4 regions of the Micromonospora sp. LZ34 genome follow, and region 1 is predicted to be linked to each of the others. Evidence: riboswitches for the same ligand, from Rfam matches in the RefSeq annotation. Region 1 holds a riboswitch; each other region holds the start of a gene.
What was found. A riboswitch is a leader RNA that binds a small molecule or an ion and turns the genes downstream of it on or off. The one in region 1 is predicted to bind cyclic di-AMP.

Region 1 (5,311 bases):
GCGCCGCCGGCGGGCCGACTGGCTCGCCGCGCAGGCGGAGGTCGAGCGCACCTGGCAGGCGTACGACGAGGCGGACACGGCCGCCCACCGGTTCCTCGGGGCCGCCGCCCTGCCCGCCCCGCGCACCCCGCGCACGCCGGCCGAGTACGCCGCCCGCGAGCGCTGGCTGCACCACGCGGCGATGGCCGCCCACTGGCGGGGCGAGTTGTCCGCCCGGCAGTTGTCCGACGTGTTCGGCCACCGGGCCGGTTGGGACTCCCGGCGGCACCCGGTGGAGCAGAAGATCGTGCTCGCCCGGGCGGTACGCGAGCAGCGCCTGGCCGGCTACTGGGCGGCCGCCGAGCGGGAGCGGGCGGCGTGGCGGGACGCCGAGCTGGCCGCCGAGGCGGCCCGTGCCCTCGCCGCCGAGGCGTACGCCGCCGCAGCCCGGCTCCGGCCGGGTCGGCCGCCCGCACCGCGCGCCGAGGCGGTGCCGGCGCCTGCCGTCGCCGCGGCCCGCTGGCGGCCGGCCCGGGTGGGCTGATCGCCGAACTATTCCAGTGACGCCGGTCACAGCGCCCGCGGAATCGGTCATCGGGATCGTCCCGGTCGATGCTTGTCGACAATTCCGGGTCGACGGCGGTGGCTTGTCCGGTTGTCGACCGCTGGCGTCGTCGGAGAGGTCCGTCCCATTGAGTCGCGTCAGTGCTTAACTGCCCGCAAAATTGTCGGGCCGAAACGGGTTTACGCAGGTGGACGGGGTTGGCAGGCTACGGACTGACCAGTAATGTCGGCCCGTCTGGTGCGGTTACCGATCGCAAGAGGCGACGCCGCGCCGACCCGCTCAATCGTGATCAAACGAACCGGGGACCCAGTGCACCTTGGGGTGAATCCGCGGGCCAAGGCCTGTGGTAGGGCGTTCTTCCCGCCCGAATCCGTCAGCTAACCCGGTCGGCGGTGTCGGAAGGAGTTCCATCCTCGTGCAGCACGATCCCACCCCTCGCTTGTTCCCCCACCTCCACGGCCCCGCGGTGCCCGCGCCGCTCGCCCCGATCGCGAGCTGACCCGCCGGCAACCGCCCCCGCCCGAGAGCCGGGCGCTCCCTGAGTGGTCACCAACCCGCGGACGAGCCGTCCGCGCGGTCGCGCCGGCCTGCCCCCGCGCTCTGGTGCCGGTGTGCCGCTCACCCCCCGAGTCCCGTGGAGGAATCCGTGAAGCACCACCTCAAGCGCCAGTTGCGCCGCATCACCACCGACCGCCCCTACCAGGTCGCCGCCGCCTCGGCCGCGGCCCTCGTGCTCGCCACCGGCGCCGGCGCGCTGGCCGCTGGAGCCGACGAGGCCCCGGCCTCGGCGCCGGCCGCGGCCACGGTGGCCGAACTGCGGAACGCGCCCGCCGCCGCCTCGCGCGGAGAGGCCCGGATCGGTACGGCCCCGTCGAGTGCCGCCCCGTCCAGCGCCGCCCCGTCGGCCGCCGCCTCGTCGGCCGCGCCGAACCCGGACCTGACCCGCAAGCAGAGCGCGCCGAAGCCGCCGTCGCGCAAGGTCCTCGACTACGACTACCAGGCCCAGACGACGTTCTACAACTGCGGCCCGGCGGCCGTGCGGAACGCGCTCAGCGCCACCGGCATCGAGCGCACCCAGGACGCCCTCGGCGCCCAGCTGGGCACCACCGAGATGGGCACCAACTCCGCCAACGACACCACCCGGGTGCTGAACGCGGTGGTGAAGGGCGACCCGTACCGGACCCGGATGATCTCCGGCCGTGCCGCCACCCCGGCCCAGATGGACCAGCTCCAGGCCGACGTGGTCCGGGCCATCACCGCCAAGCGCGGCGTCGTGGTGAACATCGCCGGCAGCGCCACCGACACCGCCGGTGGCTGGCACTCCTTCCCCGGCGGGCACTACATCGCCGTGGTGGGCTACGACGACGACGGCCGGCTGGTGAAGATCGCCGACTCGGCGAACCCGGCGACGGCGTCGTACTGGATGACCACCATCGACCTGGCGAACTGGGCCGCGACCCGCGGCTACTCCGCCTGACCGCCACCTCCGCGTCGCACCGTCCGGGCGCCGGTTCCCCACCGGGGAGCCGGCGCCCGGCGCGTTCCGGCCCGCGCCCCTCGCCCCGGCCGTCCGACCGGTGGCACACTGCGCCCTATGGACCACGAATCGGATACCCGGGACGGCCGGCGGCCGGTCCTGCTGCTGCTGCACGGCATGGGCGCGACCGGCGAGGTGTGGCTGCCCTGGGCGCCGTTGCTGGAGCGCCGGTGGGCCGGGCGCTGGCTGGCGCCGGACCTCGCCGGGCACGGGTGGTCGCCGCCGCTGCCCCGGTACTCCTTCGCCGGGCTCGCCGGGCAGGTCGCCGGCGGCCTCAAGCCGGGTGACCGGCTCGTCGTCCTGGGCCACTCCCTCGGCGGGGTGGTGGGGCTGACGCTGGCCGCGCGTACCGCCGGGCTGGACGTGGACGCGGTGGTCGGGCTCGGCATCAAGGCGGTCTGGTCGCCGGACGAGCTGGCCCGCGCCGCCGAGCTGGCCGACCGCCCGGTCACCTGGTTCGCCACCCGGGACGAGGCGGCCCGGCGCTACCTGCGGGTGAGTGGGCTGGCCGGTCTGTTCGCCCCGGACCATCCGGTGGTCGAGGCGGGGCTGCGGCAGGTCGACGGCCGCTGGCGGCTGGCGATGGACCCGGCCGCGTTCGCGGTGGGGGAGCCGAACCTGCCCACCCTGCTGGCGGCGACCGACGTGCCCGTGGTGCTGGCCCGGGGCGAGCGCGACCCGATGGTCTCCGACGCCCAGCTCAAGGAGTTCGGGGTGCCGGTGGTGACGCTGCCCGGCCTCGGTCACAGCGCCCACGTCGAGGACCCGGAGGCGGTGCTCGCCCTGGTCGACCCGTACCGCTGAGCCGCGGGCCACCGCGGTCGCGGCGGAGATCAGGGTGTTGTGCCGCCACGCCCGGCGTCTCCGGGATAACATGCCCGTACGTCCCGGAATGCGCCGGGTGTCCTGTTAGTCCGGGTGATCTTCTCGCGCCGACCCCACCGGATCACCCACCCACCACCCCTCCTGTCCACATCTGAACGACGTAGCGCCGCGCCCGGTCCGGGCGCGGCCGCTGTTCGACAGGAGGAAGCCCCATGTCCGGGCTGACCACAGAGATGATTCCACCGGCCAGGCCGGTCATCGGAGAGGCCGAGATCGACGCGGCCGTGCGGGTGCTGCGCAGTGGCCGCGTCGTGCAGGGGCCGGAGGTCGCCGCCTTCGAGGAGGAGTTCGGCGAGCTGGTCGGGGGCCGGAACTGCGTCGCGGTGAACTCCGGCACCTCCGCCCTCCAGCTGACCCTGATGGCCCTCGGGTTCGGCCCGGGCGACGAGGTCATCGTCCCGTCGTTCTCCTTCGCCGCCAGCGCCAACGCGGTCCGGCTGGTGGGCGCCCGGCCGGTCTTCGTCGACATCGAACCGGGCAGCTTCTGCCTGGACCCGGCGGCGACCGCCGCGGCGGTCACCCACCGCACCGTCGCGATCATGCCGGTGCACCTGTACGGGCACCCCGCCGCCATGGACCAGATCATGGCGGTCGCCGAACGGCACGGGCTGGCCGTGGTCGAGGACGCCGCCCAGGCGCACGGCGCGACCCTGTCCGGACGGCCGGTCGGCGCGTTCGGCACGGCGGGCTGCTTCAGCTTCTACCCCACCAAGAACATGCACTCCCTGGAGGGCGGCATGGTCAGCACCGCCGACGGCGAGCTGGCCCGTACCCTGCGGCTGCTGCGCAACCAGGGCATGGAGCAGCGGTACGCGAACGAGATCGTGGGCGCCAACATGCGGATGACCGACGTGGCCGCGGCGATCGGCCGGGTGCAGCTGCGCCAGCTGCCGGAGTGGACGGAGCAGCGGCGGGCCAACGCCAAGCTGCTCGACTCCCGGATCACCGGCATGGTCACCCCGCCGGTCGCCGACGCCGCCCGGCACGTCTACCACCAGTACACGGTGCGGGTACCGGGCGGTCGCCGCGACGCGGCCGGGCGGCGCCTCACCGAGCTGGGCATCGGCAACGCCGTCTACTACCCCACGCCGATCCACCGCCTCCGGCCCTACCTGGGCGAGGACGGCAGGCCCGGCCCGTGGGAGCTGCCCGAGACGGACCGGGCCGCGGCCGAGGTGCTCTCGCTGCCGGTGCACCCGTCCCTGTCCCAGCGGGACCTGGAGCGGATCGCCGAGGGCGCCAACCTGGCCGGTGCTGCCCGATGACGCGGGCAAGGCTGCGCGCGGGCCTGATCGGCCTCGGCGCGATGGGGCGCAACCACGCCCGCGTCCTCGCCGGCCTGGACGGCGTGGACCTGGTCGGCATCGTCGACCCGGCGGGCGATCCGACCGGCGCGCTCCGGGCGCCGGTGGTGCCCGATCTGGATGGTCTGCTGAGGCTCGGCGTCGACTACGCCGTGGTCGCCTGTCCGACCGCTCTGCACGAGCAGGTCGGTCTGGCGCTGGCGCACAGCGGGGTGGCCGCGCTCATCGAGAAGCCGCTCGCCCAGTCCGTGGCCGCCGCGGTTCGGCTCGCCGAGGCGTTCGAGACGGCCGGACTGGTGGCCGGCGTGGGGCACATCGAGCGGTACAACCCGGCTCTGCAGAGCCTGCGCCTCCGGCTGGAGGCCGGCGAGCTGGGCGAGGTGTTCCAGGTGGTCACCCGGCGGCAGGGGCCGTTCCCGCACCGGATCGCCGACGTCGGTGTCGTGATGGACCTGGCGACCCACGACATCGACCTGACCAGCTGGGTCGTCGGCCGGGAGTACCGCACGGTGTCGGCCCGTACCGTCTCGCGCAGCGGCCGGCTGCACGAGGACATGGTCGCCGCGGTCGGCCAGCTCGCCGGCGGTGCGATGGTCAACCACCTGGTCAACTGGCTGAGCCCGCTGAAGGAGCGGTCCACGGTGATCACGGGGGAGCGGGGCTGCTTCGTCGCCGACACCCTCACCGCCGACCTGACCTTCCACGCCAACGGGGCGATCGACACCGAGTGGGAGGCGCTGCGCGCGTTCCGCGGGGTCGCCGAGGGCGACATGGTGCGCTACGCGATCCCGAAGCGGGAGCCGCTGCTGGTGGAGCACGAGCGGTTCCGCGACGCGGTCGACGGCAAGGAGAGCGACATCGTCACGCTGCGGCAGGGGCTGCGTACCGTGCAGGTCGCCGCCGCGCTGCTCCGCTCGGCCGCCGAGGGCGGCACGGTCGAGATCGGCAGCGACACCGCGCCGGTCGGCGCTGTCGCCCTCCCGCGGTCCTGATCGCGATCGGGCCGGGCGGCACCTACCACCGCGTCGACTCGTTATCGCG
Region 2 (5,311 bases), on a different contig from region 1:
TGACGTACCTTTGCGCTCGGTGTGACCGTGGTGGCAGCCCGCGTCCGACGTCCGGCCGGGGTCGACCAGGTCGCTTACGTCGAAGGACGAGGTGAGGGGATGAGCCGTCCCGGTTCGCCCGGTGTCCAACCGGGCCCGTCGCGCGAGTCGACGGCGGCGGTGCCGGACACGCCGGCACAGGCGCTCGCCGAGTTGTCCGCCGGCAACCGGAGGTTCGTCACCGGCGCCCCGCGCCATCCCAACCAGGACGCCGGGCACCGCGCCGCGGTCGCCGACGGGCAGCATCCCTTCGCGGTCATCGTGGGCTGCTCCGATTCCCGGCTGGCCGCCGAGATCATCTTCGACCGGGGCCTCGGCGACCTCTTCGTGGTCCGGACCGCCGGGCACACCACCGGCCCCGAAGTGCTCGGCAGCGTCGAGTACGCGGTGACCGTCCTCGGCACGCCGCTGGTGGTGGTGCTCGGGCACGACTCGTGCGGCGCGGTGCAGGCGGCGAAGACGGCGGTGGAGACGAACGCGCCGCCGACCGGTCACCTGCGGGCGATCGTGGACGCCGTCATGCCCAGCCTGCGCCGAGCCGAGGCCGAGGGCGTGGCCGATGTCGACGGGATCGTGGACATCCACATCGCGTGCACCGTCGAGGCGATGCTGGACAGCTCGGCCGTGCTGGCCGCCGAGGTGGCCGCCGGGCGCTGCGCGGTGGTCGGGATGTCGTACCGGCTGGCCGCCGGTGAGGTCCGGACGGTGGCCGCGGTGCCCGGCGACCTGGCCGACCCCGCGGTGGACCCGGCCGCGGCCGTCGCCTGACCGCCACCGCGGCGGCCGTCGCCTGACCGCAACCGCAGCGCCGAAGACGCCTCGAGGGCCGTCCCGCCCGGGAACGGCCCTCGTGTCGTGTCGGCGCGGATGTCGCTAAAGCATTGAGACGTGCACGTGGTCGGTGTGGTTCGACGGCCCGCTGTACGACTTCCAGCCGGTCGCCGGGAACCAGATCTGCCGGTTCCAGATCACGTAGTAGATGCCCAGCCGGTCCGCGTTGCGGATCAGGAACGCGGCGAGGTTGTTGCCGTACATCCGGGTGTCCTTGTTGTGCCAGGGGGCGAAGCCGCTGCGCTGCAGCGACCAGTCGCAGGCCCGGCCCTTGGGGTGCTCCCAGGGGCCACCGGGGCGGTAGCAGCCGACGAACCGGTTGAAGCCGGCCCGCTTGACCTCCTTGTACATGTGCAGCGTCCGGGGGGTGATGCAGCCGGAGGTGGTCGGGTCGTTCTCGCTGCACGACTCGGCCTTCCAGTCGCCGTCCGCGGTGCGGCCGGGGCCGACCCGGGCGACCGGCGAGGTGGCCGACACCAGGCCCCCGGTGAAGCCCAGCCCGCCGACCAGCGCCAGCGCCTTCTCCGCGTCCCGCTTGTTCTTGGCCATCAGGTTGGTCTGCTTCTGCTGCTCGCGGATCTCGGCCTCGAGCGCCAGCTTCGCCTGTTCGGCGCGGTTCTTGACGGCGTTGATCTCGGCGAGCCGCTTGGCGTTGACCATGTTCAGCTCGTCCAGGGCGGTGGCCCGCCGGACGAACGAGTCGGGGCTGTCGGCCTCCAGCAGCATGGCCACGGCGCCGATCCGACCCGTCCGGTACGACTGGGCGGCGATCTGGCTGACCTGCGGGGCGAGCGCGTTCAGCTCGGCCTCCGCCCGGTTGACCTCGAGCGCGAGTTCCAGTTGGCGCTTCTTGGACTTCTCCAGCCGGGACTTCGCCTGCGAGTAGTTCCGGTTGGTCGACTCGATGACGTCCGTGATCAGCTTCGAGTCGTCGTCCTCGTGCCCCGAGGGGGTGGGGGGCTTGGGTGCGGCCGACGCCGGGAGGGGCCCGGCGAGCACAGCCAGGGCCGCGAACACGGCCACCACAGGAGTCACCCAGCGGCGTAGGGGTGCCGTCACAGTGTTCCCTTCCGTCGACCGCCGACCGGGTTAGCTGACGGGTTCGGGGCGGAAGTGGCCCCTACCGCTGTCGCGGACTCACCCCACGTACCTGGGTCCCCGGCTCGCCTGGCGGCGATTGGGCGGCGGCACCGCAGGCGCCGCTGCGCGCCTTCGGCGGTGACCGGCAGCGAGGTTACCCGAGAGTCCACCGGTGGATCTACGTCCCGAAGCCGACTAAATGCGTTATTTCGTAATGGCGGACGGTGACAGGTGACGCGTTTATCAAGCTCACCGGTCTGGACGGTCACGCTGCGGAGTCTCACCATGCGGTGTCCGTGCTCCTGTCCGGATCGGGCCACCCGCTGGGGGTGGCGGAGGACGTGTTTCCGGCGCGCGGCGCGGCGAGCGCCCGCAGGGCGTCGGCCCGGTCCGTGGCCGGCCGGGAAACCGGAGGGGTGCGCGACGGCTCGCCGTCGCCGTCCTCGTCGCCGGCGGGGGGCTTGGCGCGGCCGGCCGTGGTCACCAGCGCGGCGAGCGCGGTGGTCAGCGGCACGGCGGCGATCAGCCCGAGCGTGGCGACCGCGCTGCGGACGATCTCCTGGGCCAGGAACTCGCTGGTCAGGATCTGGGTCACCGACCGGGAGTCCGCGGTGAGCAGGAGCAGCAGCGGCAACGAGGCGCCGGCGTACGCCAGCACGATGGTGTTGACCGTCGAGGCGATGTGCGCCCGGCCGACCCGGGTCGCCGCGCGGTAGAGCTGGAGCCGGGACAGGCCGGGGTTGGCGTGCGCCAGTTCGGTGACCGTCGCCGCCTGGGTCACCGTGACGTCGTCGAGCACACCGAGCGAGCCGATGATGATCCCGGCCAGCAGCAGCCCGTGCAGGTCGACGTTGGCCTGGAACATCGACAGCGTGGTCGCGTCCTCGGAGCCGTACCCGGTGAGGTGGGTGGCGGCGGTGGCGAGGGTGCCGAGCACCCCGGTGAGCACCAGGCTGCCGAGCGTGCCGAGCACCGCCACCGAGGTCTGCGCGGTCACCCCGTGCGTGAGGTACAGCACCACGAACATGATCAGCGCGGCACCGACGATCGCCACCAGCAGGGGCGCCCGGCCGGCGCTGATCCCGGGCAGCACGAAGGTGAGCAGGATGGCGAAGCTGGCCGCCAGGCCGGCCAGCGCGGCGAGCCCGCGCCACCGGCCGAACGCGACGATGGCGGCGGCGAAGAGCACGACCAGCCAGACCAGCGGCTTGCCGCGCTGGTGCTCGGCGATGTTGTAGCTGCTCGCGGTCGGGTCGGCCGGGTCGGTCAGCTCGACCAGGATGATCTCGTCGCCCACCGCGACGGTCGGGGCGCCGGGCCCGGTCGGCACCGGCGTCTGCACCTCCCGGCCGGCGTCCGGCCCGTCGGCCACCTTGACGGTGACCGTGCCGCACGGGCCCGCCGTCGCCTCCGGCGCCTCCGGTGTCGGCGGGCAGGGCTCGGTCACCACCCGGGTGACGGTGCCGTGGTGGCGGGGCGGGTCGGTGCCCTGGTCGGCCCCGGGGGTGTCGCGGGGCCAGAGCAGCAGGGCGGCGACCACGGTGGCGAGGACGAGCGGGACCACGGTCGCGACGAGGATCCGCCGCACCCCGGGCGGGGTGGACGGAGCGGGACGGGTGTGGTCGGCGCCCATTGAGTGTCTCCCAACGAATCCGGGGCAGGGTACGTGTCGGCGGGCCGGTCGGTTCAGTGGCGCCGGCGGGCCGGCCCGGATCGCGGGCGGGTTCGCCCGAGGGTGGCGATGCGGCCACGTACCGTCGACCCGGTGGCCGGCCAACCAGGGGCTGCCGGCGGCGCCGGTGCCCGGTGGGCGCGGGACGAATGGTGCGGGATCTGGAGGGCCATCGTGCCGAATCGTAACCATCCCGATATCCGGACGCAGGGCGCGTGGGCTGGTGTCGGGCACCGGACCCGGCGGTTGGCCCGCGCGGGCGTCTCCGTTCGGGGATGTTGGGGGCATGGCTGAGCACACTCCGTCCCGCCGGGACGGCGCGGCGCACGGTGGGCACGGCGGGCACGACAAGCACGCCGGGCACGACCCGGAGATGTTCCGCCGCCGGTTCTGGCTCTGCCTGCTGCTCACCCTGCCGGTGGTGGCGACCAGCCACATGGTGATGGACTGGTTCGGCTACTCGCTGGAGTTCCCCGGCCGGTCCTGGGTGGGGCCGGTGCTCGGCTCGGTGGTCTTCTGGTGGGGCGGCTGGCCGTTCCTGGTCGGCGCGGTGCGGGAGGTGCGCGACCGGGCGCCGGGGATGATGCTGCTGGTCGCCATGGCGATCACGGTCGCCTACGTCGCCTCGCTGGCCACCAGCGTGGGCGCCTTCGACCTGGACTTCTGGTGGGAGCTGGCCGCCCTGGTCACCATCATGCTGCTCGGGCACTGGCAGGAGATGAAGGCGATCGGGCAGGCGCGTGGCGCGCTCGCCGCGCTGGCCGCGCTGCTGCCCGACGACGCCGAACGGGTCGCCGGGGACGGGCGGGTGGAGCGGATCCCGGTGGCCGAGCTGCGGGTCGGCGACGTGGTGCTGGTCCGGCCCGGCGGTCGGGTGCCGGCGGACGGACGAGTGGTCGACGGCACCGCCGAACTGGACGAGTCGATGATCACCGGGGAGTCCCGACCGGTGCCGCGCTCGGTCGGCGACCGGGTGGTGGCCGGCACCGTGGCCACCGACTCGGCGATCCGGGTCCGGGTCGAGGCGCTCGGTGAGGAGACCACGCTCGCCGGGATCCAGCGCATGGTCGCCCAGGCCCAGCAGTCCAGCGGGCGGGCCCAGGTGCTGGCCGACCGGTTCGCCGCCGGGCTGTTCTACGTCGCCACCGCCACCGCCGTGGTCACCGTGCTGGTCTGGACCGTGCTCGGCGACCGGGACGAGGCGGTGGTCCGTACCGTCACCGTGCTGGTGATCGCCTGCCCGCACGCGCTGGGCCTGGCCATCCCGCTGGTGATCGCGCTCTCCACCGCGTTGGCCGCGCGGTCCGGCATCCTGGTCAAGGACCGGCTCGCGCTGGAGCGGATGCGCACCGTCGACGCGGTGCTGTTCGACAAGACCGGCACGCTGACCCGGGGCCAACACGTGGTAACCGACCTGGCGGCGACGCCGTCCGTCGACCCGGACGAGCTGCTGCGGGTCGCGGCCGGGGTGGAGTCCGACAGCGAGCACCCGCTGGCCCGGGCGATCGTCGCCGCGGCCGGCGCGCGCGGCGGCCCGGCCCCCGCCACCGGGTTCCGCTCGCTGCCGGGCCGCGGCGTCCAGGCCACGGTCGCCGGCCGGGAGTACGCCGTTGGCGGGCCTGCGCTGCTGCGCGAGCTGGGCGTACGGCTTCCGGACGAGCTGCTGGCGGCGACCGACCGGTGGTCGGA
Region 3 (5,311 bases), on a different contig from region 1:
CACCCACGAGGTCGGCCACTGGCTGAACCTCTACCACACCTTCCAGGGCGGCTGCTCGGGCCAGGGTGACGGCGTCAGCGACACCGCCCCCGAGGCCTCACCGGCCTTCCAGTGCCCGACCGGGCGGGACACCTGCACCGCGCCGGGCGTGGACCCGATCACCAACTTCATGGACTACACCTACGACTCGTGCATGTACCAGTTCACCGCCGGCCAGGCGAGCCGGATGCTGACCGCGTGGAACGCGTACCGCGCGGCCTGATCTGACGTACCACCCACCGGTGCCGGCTCCGAACAGACGGAGCCGGCACCGGCGTTCGCGGCTCAGGCCGCCTCGCGGTGGGCGTCGGGGACGGGCCGGCGTGCCCGCGGCGCGGGCTCGGCGTCCCGGGCGTCGGGCGCCGCCGGATCGAGCCAGACCTGGACGGCGGGCCGGCCGTGCCCGTTGCCGGGGCCACCCACGGCGCCCGGGTCGCGGCGGGCGAGCATGGCCACGTCGACGGTGAACTCGAACAGCCGCCAGTCGACGTGCGTGGCGGCCCGGAAGCTGCGGGCCAGCCGGGCGACCCGGGCCGGGTCGGTGACCGGCCGGGCGCGCCCGGCGACGTAGGCCTCGTCGTCGCTCTCCTCCGGCGGGAAGGAGTGCAGCGCGTAGCGCCCGTCACGCTCCAGGTCGCGCCGTTTGGGCGAGTCGACCACGAAGCAGAACAGGCCGTCGTCGGTGATCACGGGGGAGACCGGGTGCACCCGGGGCCCACCGTCGGCGCGGACCGTGGCCAGGTAGCCGAAGCCCGGCCCGTACTGCTGCATGAGAAGGCGGATCCCGTCGGCGAGTCGGGGCTCGTCAGCGGCGAATTCGGACCAGGAAGCCATGCGGACATTCTATCGAACACGTGTACTAACACCTAGTCCGACACGCAGGTCACCCCGGCCGCTTCGCTATGGTGTTCCGATGCTGCTCTCCGACCGCGACCTGGTCACCGAGATCAAGGCGGGCACCCTCGCGCTGGAGCCGTTCGAGCCCACGCTGGTGCAGCCCTCCAGCATCGACGTACGCCTGGACAAGTTGTTCCGCGTCTTCAACAACCACCTCTACACGCACATCGACCCGGCGCAGCAGCAGGACGAGCTGACCTCGGTGGTCGAGGTGCCCGACGGCGAGCCGTTCGTGCTGCACCCGGGCGAGTTCGTGCTCGCCTCGACGCTTGAGGTGATCTCGCTCGGCGACCAGCTCGCCGGCCGACTGGAGGGCAAGTCGAGCCTGGGCCGGCTCGGCCTGCTCACCCACTCCACCGCCGGCTTCATCGACCCCGGCTTCTCCGGCCACGTGACGCTGGAGCTGTCCAACGTGGCCAACCTGCCGATCACCCTCTGGCCGGGCATGAAGATCGGCCAGCTCTGCATCTTCCGGCTCTCGTCGCCGGCCGAGCACCCGTACGGCTCGGCCGTCTACGGCTCCCGCTACCAGGGGCAGCGGGGCCCGACGCCGAGCCGCTCCTGGCAGCAGTGGCGCACCTGGCCGACCCGCTGACTCGCGCGGAAGGGGCCCGCTCCGGCGTCGGACCGGGCCCCTTCCCGTGGTACGCGGTCGTCAGTCCGGCCGGCCGAAGCTGTGGATCGGGCCGTCGTCGAGGCGCTTCATCTTGACCGGCACCCCGGCACGGGAGGCGTGCACCACCCAGCCCCCGCCGACGTACATCCCGACGTGGTGCAGGTCGGCGTAGTAGAAGACCAGGTCACCCGGGCGTAGCTCGCTCCGGCTGACCGTGGCGGTGACCCCGCGCTGCTGCGCGGCGTTGTGCGGCAACGAGACCCCGGCCTTCGCCCAGGCGGCCAGCATCAGCCCGGAGCAGTCGTACGAGTTCGGGCCCTCGGCACCCCAGACGTAGGGCTTGCCGATCTGGGCGCAGGCGAACTTGACCGCCACCCCGGCCGGGCCGCCCGGGTAGCCGGCCGGGCACGGGGCGGGGCGCAGCGGTCCGCCGCCGCCGTTGCCGTACACCCGCAGCCGCAGCTTCTGCAGCCGGTCGATCTCGGCGTTGATCTCCTTCTTCTTCGCCGCCAGCTGGGCCTCGGCCCGGGCGAGCTGGGCGACCATCTCGTCCAGCGGCGCCTTCTTGGCGGCCAGCTGGTCGCGCAGGTCGGCAACCTGCTGCACGTCCCGCTGCTGGCGCTCGGCGAACCGGTCGAGCAGTTCGAGCTGCCCGACCACCTCGCCCGGCGAGCTGCTGCCCAGCACGGCGTTGATGGTGAGCACGTTCTCGCCCTTGTAGGCGCGGACGGCCAACGCGCTGACCTTCTGCATCGCCGCGTCGACCTGAGCCTGGAGGGGTTTGATCTGGGCGGCCAGGGCATTGGCCTGCTTCCGCTTGGCGGCCAGGTCCTGGCGGGTGGCGTTGTGCCGTTCGATGATCGGTTCGAGCTTGTTCCAGTCCTCGTCGATCTGGCGCTCGATCTCGGCGACGGTGGGCTCGGCGTGGGCCGCCGTGGCGCCGCCGGTCAGGATAACGGCGAAGCCGACCAGGGCGGCGAGTGCGGTGGTGAAGCGGGACCAGCGTGGGCGCGGCGCAGCCGTCGTCGGGCCGGCGGACGCCGACCGTGCCGACGGTGGCCGCGGGGCATGGTGTGCCACCGGGCTCCGTACTCCTTCTTCCGGTACCGCCTACCGGGTTAGCTGACGGGTTCGGGCGGGAAGGGGTCGCCCTACCGCAGTGGCTGCGGATTCACCCCGGGTTACCTGGTTCCCCGGTTCGCTCGCGAGCGATTCGGCGGTGTCGGACCGTTACCGCCCGGGTTGGACGGAGCTGCTGCGGGCCGACGAATGACCAGAGTAGAGAGGCTCGTTATCAATCCGCAACCCGTGTCGCCGTGACACTCCGTACCCGAAGGAATCGACGACCCTCCGGATGGACGGTTCGAAGGTTTTCTTCTTCTTAGGTTGATATATGGAAAGGTATTGACGGCGGACCGGCGCCGGGGTGAAGGTGGCCGCATCGTCCACCCGTCTGACCAGGGGGTCCGATGCATCTGTCCACGAGATCGAGGAGCAGGCGCGCCCTGCTCGCCGCCGCCGCGGCGCTCGCCATGGCGGTCACCCCGTTCACCGCCGCCGGTTCCGCCACCGCCGACCCGATCGACCGGCAACAGCAGTACGCCGCCGCGGCCGCCGAGTTCGGCGTGCCGGAGGGCGTCCTGCTCGCCGTCTCCTACCTCGAATCCCGCTGGGACACCCATCCCGGCACCCCGAGCACCAGTGGCGGCTACGGCCCGATGCACCTCACCGACGCCGCCCACGTCACCTCGCTCCCCGCCGGGGGCCACATCGACGAGGGCGAGGACCCGCGCGGTGACGAGTCCCGGCCGCTGGCCGTCGCCGCGCCGGCCGCGGCCGAACCGCCGCCGGCCGCTCCCGGCGACGCCGCGCTGCAGACCCTCCAGGCGGCCGCCGCCCTCACCGGCGCCAGCGCGGAGGCGCTGCGGTCCGACCCGACCGCGAACATCCGCGGCGGGGCGGCGCTGCTCGCCGCGTACCAGCGGGAACTCGGCGGCCCGGTCGGCGCGGCCAGCGACCCGGCGGCCTGGTACGGCGCGGTGGCCCGCTACTCCGGCGCCGGCACCGAGGACACCGCGGCCGCCTTCGCCGACGAGGTGTACGGCCAACTCCGCGAGGGCGCGAGCCGGACGACCGACGACGGGCACCCGGTGACCCTGCCGGCCCGGGAGGTCGATCCCGACGAGTCGGCCCTGCACCGGCTCGGGCTGCGGCGCGCCGAGCGGCCCGACGGGCTGGAGTGCCCGATCGGCATCGGCTGCGAGTGGATCCCGGCGCCGTACCAGAAGTACGGCCCCCGGCCGGGCGACTACGGCAACTACGACCTGGGCAACCGCCCGGCGCAGCAGAAGCTCGAGTACATCGTCATCCACGACACCGAGGGCTACTTCTGGCCCAGCGTCAACCTGGTCAAGGACCCGAAGCGGGTGGGCTGGCACTACACCCTGCGCTCGGTGGACGGCCACGTCGCCCAGCACATCAAGACCAAGGACGTCGGCTGGCACGCCGGAAACTGGTACGTCAACGCGAAGTCCATCGGGCTGGAGCACGAGGGCTTCGCCGGCCACGGCACCTGGTACACCGAGGCGATGTACCGCACCTCGGCCAAGCTGGTCCGGCACCTGGCGCTGCGGTTCAACATCCCGCTGGACCGGCAGCACATCATCGGCCACGACAACGTCCCCGGCACGGTGGCGGCGAACGTCGCCGGGATGCACTGGGACCCGGGGCCCTACTGGGACTGGTCGCACTACTTCGACCTGCTGAAGGCGCCGTTCCGGTCCACCGGCACACCGGACACCGGCCTGGTGATCATCGACCCCGACTTCGCCGGCAACCGGCCGGCCTTCACCGGGTGCTCGCGGCAGCCGCCGGGGGTGCCCACCCCGCTGCCCCCGGTCACCGACCCGTGCCCGCTGCGCGGCTCGTCCGCGGTGCTGCTGCGCAGCGCGCCGAGCCACGACGCGCCGCTCGCCGTGGACCTGGGCGAGCACCCGGACGGCTCACCGGGCACGATGTACGTCCCGGACCACAGCGCCCGGGGCTCGGCCGGCCAGACGTACGCCGTCGCCGAGGTACGGGGGGACTGGACGGCGATCTGGTACCTCGGTCAGAAGGCCTGGTTCCACAACCCCGCCTCGGCCCCGACGGCGAAGTGGGCCACCGGCTTCGTGGTGACGCCGAAGCCCGGCAAGGCGACGATCCCGGTCTACGGGCGGGCCTACCCGGAGCAGGACGCCTACCCGGCCGGCGTGCCGTACCAGGCGATCTCACCGCTGCAGTACACGCTCGCCGCCGGCCAGCGGTACGCGGTGGGCGGGGTCCTGCCGAGCGAGTACTACCGCGCGGTCACCTTCGACGGGTCGTCCCCAGGCGACTGGACCGTGGTCAGCGGCGACCTGCGCTACGTGCAGGTCCAGTTCGGCCACCGGATCGGCTACGTGAACCTGGACGACGTGTGGCTCCTGCCGTCGGCGGTCGGCGCTCCCTGATCGCCCGCCTGAGTCAGGGGCTCCCCGCCGAGCCGTTGACCTGACACGCCGAGGGCCCCCGGTCAACCGACCGGGGGCCCTCGTGCGTACGGCGACCGATCAGCCGGGTCGGCGGAACCCGGCGACCGGCATCGTGTTGATGCTGGAGACGTTGACCGGCTTGCCGGCCCGGGCCGCGTGCACCATCGTGTCGTTGCCGAGATAGAGCCCGACGTGGTGCAGGTCACTGAAGAAGAAGACCAGGTCACCTGGGCGCGCATCGGAGCGC
Region 4 (5,311 bases), on a different contig from region 1:
GCGGCCCCGCGCCCGGCGCGGCCGCCCCACCGCCGTCGGAGGAGTTCGAGCGTTGACCGACCAGACCACCCTGGAACAGGAGATCGCCGTCGAACAGCGGCATCTCGACCGGGTGTACGCCCGACTGGCCGAGCTGCGCCGGTCCGCGGTCCGCGCCGAGCAGGAGGGCTACCGGCTCGCCCGGGTGGGCAACTTCGGCGCGCTGGTCGAACGGGACGCGATGGTCTTCCACGCCGCGCAGCGCCGGCACGTCCTGGACGCCGAGCACGAGGGACTGGTCTTCGGCCGGCTCGACCTGCGCGACCGGCAGGTGCTGCACGTCGGGCGGCTCGGTATCCGGGACGAGAACGCCGCCACGCTGGTGGTCGACTGGCGGGCGCCGGCCGCCGCCGCGTTCTACCAGGCCACCCCGGCGCAGCCGCTGAACGTGGTGCGGCGTCGCATGATCCAGTCGTCCGGTGAGCGGGTGACCCGGATCGAGGACGACCTGCTCGATCCGGGCGCCGCGCCGGCCGACCTGGCGGTGGTCGGCGACGGGGCGCTGCTCGCCACGCTGTCCAAGGCCACCGGCCGGGGGATGCGCGACATCGTGGCCACCATCCAGCGGGAGCAGGATGAGGCGATCCGCTCCCCCGGCTCCGGGGTGACGGTGGTCTCCGGCGGCCCCGGCACCGGCAAGACGGCGGTCGCTCTGCACCGCGCCGCGTACCTGCTCTACTCCGACCGCAGCCGGTACGCCGGCGGCGGGATCCTGGTGGTCGGCCCGTCCACGGTCTTCGTGGAGTACATCGCCTCGGTGCTGCCGTCGCTCGGCGAGGACACCGCCACCCTGCGCTCGCTGGGCAGCCTCTTTCCCGGGATGAGCACCACCCGCACCGACCCGCCGGAGGTGGCGGCGGTGAAGGGCTCGCTGCGGATGCGCCGGGTGCTGGAGCGGGCGGTCCGGGACGCGGTGCCGGACGGCCCGGCCGAGCTGCGGCTGCTCTACCGGGGCGAACTGCTCCGGCTGGAGCGGGCCGAGCTGGACGCGATCCGGGACCGCGCGCTGCCCAGGGGCGCCCGCCGCAACGAGGTGCGCCGGGCCGGCTTCGACGGCATCTTCGCCGCGCTCTGGGCGCAGGCCCGCCGGCTGCACATCGGCCGGCTGCCCGAACAGCGCGCCTTCGAGGACGAGCTGGCCGACCGCCCCGAGTTCCGGGAGTTCCTCAAGGCCTGGTGGCCCCGGCTGCACCCGCGGCACGTGCTCGGCTGGCTGGCCGAGGAGGAACGGCTGCGCCGGTACGCCGGTGGCATCCTCTCCGGCCGCGAGATCCGGCTGCTGACGGCCGCGTACCGGACGCTGGAGACCGAGGGGCTGACCGTCGCCGACGTCGCGCTCCTCGACGAGCTGGACGCGCTGCTCGGCAAGCCGGTGCGCCCGGCCCGACCCAAGCGGGACCCGTTCCAGCTGGTTGGCGGGGTGCGCGAGCTGAGCACCTTCGCCGACCGGCAGCGGGCCGCCCGCGAGGCCGCCCGGCAGCGCCCGGAGGACTACCGGGAGTACGCCCACGTGGTGGTCGACGAGTCGCAGGACGTCTCGCCGATGCAGTGGCGCATGATCGGCCGGCGCGGCCGGCTGGCGTCCTGGACGGTGGTCGGCGACCCGGCGCAGACCGCGTGGACCGGCGACCCGGAGGAGCTGACCCGGGCCCGGGACCAGGCGCTCGGCCGGCGCAAGCGGCACCAGTTCACGCTCACCACCAACTACCGCAACTCGGCGGAGATCTTCGCGGTGGCGGCGGCCGAGATCCGCCGGCTCTACCCGGACCTGCCGCTGCCCACCGCGGTCCGGTCCACCGGCGTCGACCCGGTCGAGCTGGTGGTGCCGCCGGCGGAGCTGGAGACCGCCGTCCTGGAGGCGGCCTCCGCGCTGCTCGCGGAGGTGGAGGGGACGGTCGGCGTGATCACGCCGGTGCCGCGCCGGGCCGAGGTCGCGGGCTGGCTGGGTGGGCTGGGCGCTCCCCGGCTCCAGGTGGTGACCAGCCTGGAGGCCAAGGGCATGGAGTACGACGGGGTGGTGCTGGTCGCGCCGAGCGAGGTCCGGGCCGATCCGGGCTCCGGGGTACGCACGCTCTACGTGGCGCTCTCCCGGGCGACCCAGCGGCTGACCACCATCGACCCGACCGGCTGAGGGCCGGGGCGACCCGCCCGCGGGCGTGCCGGCCGGGCCGACAGTTGCATACATAGCTATGTGAGCATATATTTGACCGGGTCCGGACGGGCGGCGGAGGGTGTTCGCGTGGGTGCAGGTCATGACCACCAGCACGGGTCGGCGGCGCACGCCGCCCACCACCACCGGGGCCGGCTCTGGGCCGCGTTCGGCCTGCTCACCGCGCTGATGGTGGTGGAGGCGGTGGCCGCCTTCCGCACCGGCTCGCTGGCGCTGCTCTCCGACGCCGGGCACATGTTCACCGACGTGCTCGGCATCGGCATGGCTCTCGCCGCGATCACCGCCTCCCGGCGTACGGCCGGCGACCCGCAACGCACCTTCGGGCTCTACCGGCTCGAGGTGCTGGCCGCGCTGGCCAACGCCGTGCTGCTCTCCGGCGTCGCCGTCTACGTGGTGGTCGAGGCCGTCCGCCGGTTCGGCCATCCGCCGGAGGTGCTGGCCGGCCCGATGCTGGCGGTGGCCGTCCTCGGCCTGCTCGCCAACGTGGCCGCCTTCGCGCTGCTCCGCTCCGGTGCCCGGGAGAGCATCAACCTGCAGGGGGCGTACCTGGAGGTGCTCGGCGACCTGCTCGGCTCGCTCGGCGTGATCGGGGCGGCGCTGCTGATCGCCCTGACCGACTGGTGGTGGGCCGACCCGCTGGTGGCCGTCGCCATCGGCCTGTTCATCCTGCCCCGCACCTGGCGGCTCGGGCGGGCCGCGCTGCGCATCCTGGTGCAGGCCGCCCCCGAGCACCTCCAGGTCACCGCGGTGCACGACCGGCTGGCCGCGGTGCCCGGCGTGGCCGGCGTCCACGACCTGCACGTCTGGACGCTGACCTCGGGCATGGAGGTGGCCTCGGCGCACCTGACCATGGCGCCCGGCGCGGAGGTCGGCAGGGTGCTCGCGGACGCCCGAACGGCGCTGCAGCAGGACTTCCGGATCGAGCACGCGACGTTGCAGATCGAGCCGGGTGCGTCCCCTGGGGTCTGCGGGTCGGTTGAGTGGTAATGAGCACAACCTTAAATCTGGGTGTGTATTGTGACGCTATGCCCGATTTTTTGGTGACCACGTGCGCACCGTCAGTCACTTCCGCTGCACTGGTCACACGGGCACCGGTAGGCTCGGTCCCGGCCTCCGCCCGGCGGCACGCACCGGTGCCGGCGGTGGCCGCCGCCTAATCGCCCGCAGGGGCGAGCCGGGGAACCATGTTCCTGGGGTGCATCCGCGTCAGCGGTAGGGATCTTCCGTCCCGAACCCGTCAGCTAACCCGGTCGGCGGCTGACGGAAGGACACGTGTATGCCAGTAGTGGCACCTGTACGACGCACCGCCGCCCGGATGGCGGCACTGATCGTCATCACCCTCGCTCTCGGCGTCGCCATCGCGCCCGCCGCACCGGCCGGCGCCGCCCCACCGACCACCGGCCTGCTCGCCGCCGCACCCGGGCAGGACGAGGAGGGCGGCACCCCCGCCCTGCGCGCCCAGCTGGAGGCGGCCAGCAAGGGCTACCTGGACGCCAAGACCGCGCTGGACAAGTCGGTCAAGCGGCAGCAGCAACTCGCCGTCCAGCTCCAGTCCACCGAGCGCGAGCTGACCGAACGCAGCAGCAAGGTCGGCGAGATCGCCGGCGTGGCGTACCGCACCGGGCGGCTCGGCGTGGCGTCCGCGCTGCTCAACAGCAGTTCCCCGGACGGCTTCATGGACCGCGCCGCCGCGCTCGACGCGGTCGCGGCCAACGAGGACCGGGTGCTGCGCGACCTCCAGGAGACCCGCGACGAGGCCAACCGGACCAAGCTCGCCCTGGACGGCGAGATCCGCGAGCAGCGCAAGCAGGTCACGCTGATGGCCAAGCGCAAGGAGCAGGCCGAGCGGGCGCTGACCGTGGCCAACGCGAAGGCCTCCGGCGGGGACAGCTCCAACCGGGGCACCTCCACCGCGACGGCCAAGCCGGCCCCGCGCAACTCCGACGGCTCCTGGCCGGCCGAGTCGTGCAGCGTCAACGACCCGACCCCGGCCAACGGCTGCATCACCCCGCGCACCCTGCACGCGCTCAACCAGGCCAAGGCGGCCGGCTTCACCCGGTACGTCTCCTGCTACCGCTCCGGCGGCTCGGGCGAGCATCCGAAGGGCCGGGCCTGCGACTTCGCGGCGCAGAAGAGCGGCTTCGGCGGGGACGCCACCGGCGGGGACAAGACGTACGGCAACAACCTGGCCGCGTTCTTCATCCGGAACTCCGACCGGCTCGCCGTGCTCTACGTGATCTGGTACCGGCAGATCTGGCTGCCCAGCAGCGGGTGGAAGTCGTACAGCGGGGCGGGCGGCGACCCGTCCAGCGACCACACCAACCACGTGCACCTGTCGGTGTACTGACGCCCGGCCCCCGGTGATCCGCCCCGGCGGGTCACCGGGTACGCCGGACGCGGCGCCGGCACGCCCCGGGCTACGCCCCCGGACGTATCGCGGGTGTCGTCGCCGGCCCGACGACCCGGGCCCGGCGCGGCGGCAGCATCGTCGGGTATGAGCCGTCTCCCGCCTCCCGCCCGCAAGGCCCTGCTCACCCTGCACCTGGTCACCTCGCTCGGCTGGCTCGGCGTCGACCTGGTCCTGCTGACCCTCGGCGTCGCCGTGCTGCGCGGCGCCGACCCGGCCGCCGTCTACCCGATCTCCGCGCTGGTCGGCGCCGTGCTCTTCGCCCCGCTGAGCGTGGCCGTCTGGCTGGTCGGCGTGGCCAGCGCCCTGCTCACCCCGTGGGGTCTGCTGCGGCACCGCTGGGTGCTGGTCAAGTTCCTGCTCACCACCGTGATGACCGCGCTGGTGCTGTTCGTGCTCACCCCGACGCTGCGGCACGCCGGGGAGGCCGGCGCGGCGTTCCCGGTGCGGGAGCGGATCGACCTGGTGGTCGCCCCGTCCGTGTCGACCGGCCTGCTGATCGTCGCGACCGTGCTCTCCACGTACAAGCCGTGGGGCCGGCTGCGGCGGGCCCGCACGGCCGCGCGCCGCCCGACCGCGGCGGCGGCCCGCTGATCCGGCCGCGGCGGCGGACCGGGTGCACCGCTCAGCCGACGGGCGGCGGGTCGGCCGGGCCGCGGTCGAGCACCGCGCCCAGCCGGGCGGCCAGCCCGAGG

Region 2: linked by a shared signal. The riboswitch ahead of ACVCAH_RS13540 (coiled-coil domain-containing protein) and the one ahead of ACVCAH_RS27275 (C39 family peptidase) in region 1 are both predicted to bind cyclic di-AMP.
Region 3: linked by a shared signal. The riboswitch ahead of ACVCAH_RS05905 (C40 family peptidase) and the one ahead of ACVCAH_RS27275 (C39 family peptidase) in region 1 are both predicted to bind cyclic di-AMP.
Region 4: linked by a shared signal. The riboswitch ahead of ACVCAH_RS15575 (coiled-coil domain-containing protein) and the one ahead of ACVCAH_RS27275 (C39 family peptidase) in region 1 are both predicted to bind cyclic di-AMP.

What each region holds. Positions count from the first base shown of each region.
Region 1 is NZ_JBRIQN010000032.1:75,040-80,350, reverse strand. It holds gene ACVCAH_RS27280 (hypothetical protein) at 1-523, shown strand, start outside; cyclic di-AMP (ydaO/yuaA leader) riboswitch at 811-951, shown strand; gene ACVCAH_RS27275 (C39 family peptidase) at 1,179-2,021, shown strand; gene ACVCAH_RS27270 (alpha/beta fold hydrolase) at 2,139-2,885, shown strand; gene ACVCAH_RS27265 (DegT/DnrJ/EryC1/StrS family aminotransferase) at 3,119-4,231, shown strand; gene ACVCAH_RS27260 (Gfo/Idh/MocA family protein) at 4,228-5,262, shown strand.
Region 2 is NZ_JBRIQN010000010.1:56,712-62,022, reverse strand. It holds gene ACVCAH_RS13545 (carbonic anhydrase) at 100-807, shown strand; gene ACVCAH_RS13540 (coiled-coil domain-containing protein) at 913-1,929, opposite strand; cyclic di-AMP (ydaO/yuaA leader) riboswitch at 1,934-2,064, opposite strand; gene ACVCAH_RS13535 (YibE/F family protein) at 2,231-3,583, opposite strand; gene ACVCAH_RS13530 (heavy metal translocating P-type ATPase) at 3,909-5,311, shown strand, end outside.
Region 3 is NZ_JBRIQN010000003.1:323,998-329,308, forward strand. It holds gene ACVCAH_RS05890 (zinc metalloprotease) at 1-262, shown strand, start outside; gene ACVCAH_RS05895 (pyridoxamine 5'-phosphate oxidase family protein) at 325-873, opposite strand; gene dcd (dCTP deaminase) at 953-1,531, shown strand; gene ACVCAH_RS05905 (C40 family peptidase) at 1,592-2,632, opposite strand; cyclic di-AMP (ydaO/yuaA leader) riboswitch at 2,645-2,781, opposite strand; gene ACVCAH_RS05910 (N-acetylmuramoyl-L-alanine amidase) at 3,022-5,043, shown strand; gene ACVCAH_RS05915 (NlpC/P60 family protein) at 5,143-5,311, opposite strand, start outside.
Region 4 is NZ_JBRIQN010000012.1:48,997-54,307, reverse strand. It holds gene ACVCAH_RS15585 (HelD family protein) at 53-2,170, shown strand; gene ACVCAH_RS15580 (cation diffusion facilitator family transporter) at 2,279-3,196, shown strand; cyclic di-AMP (ydaO/yuaA leader) riboswitch at 3,350-3,481, shown strand; gene ACVCAH_RS15575 (coiled-coil domain-containing protein) at 3,486-4,556, shown strand; gene ACVCAH_RS15570 (hypothetical protein) at 4,704-5,210, shown strand; gene ACVCAH_RS15565 (SRPBCC family protein) at 5,242-5,311, opposite strand, start outside.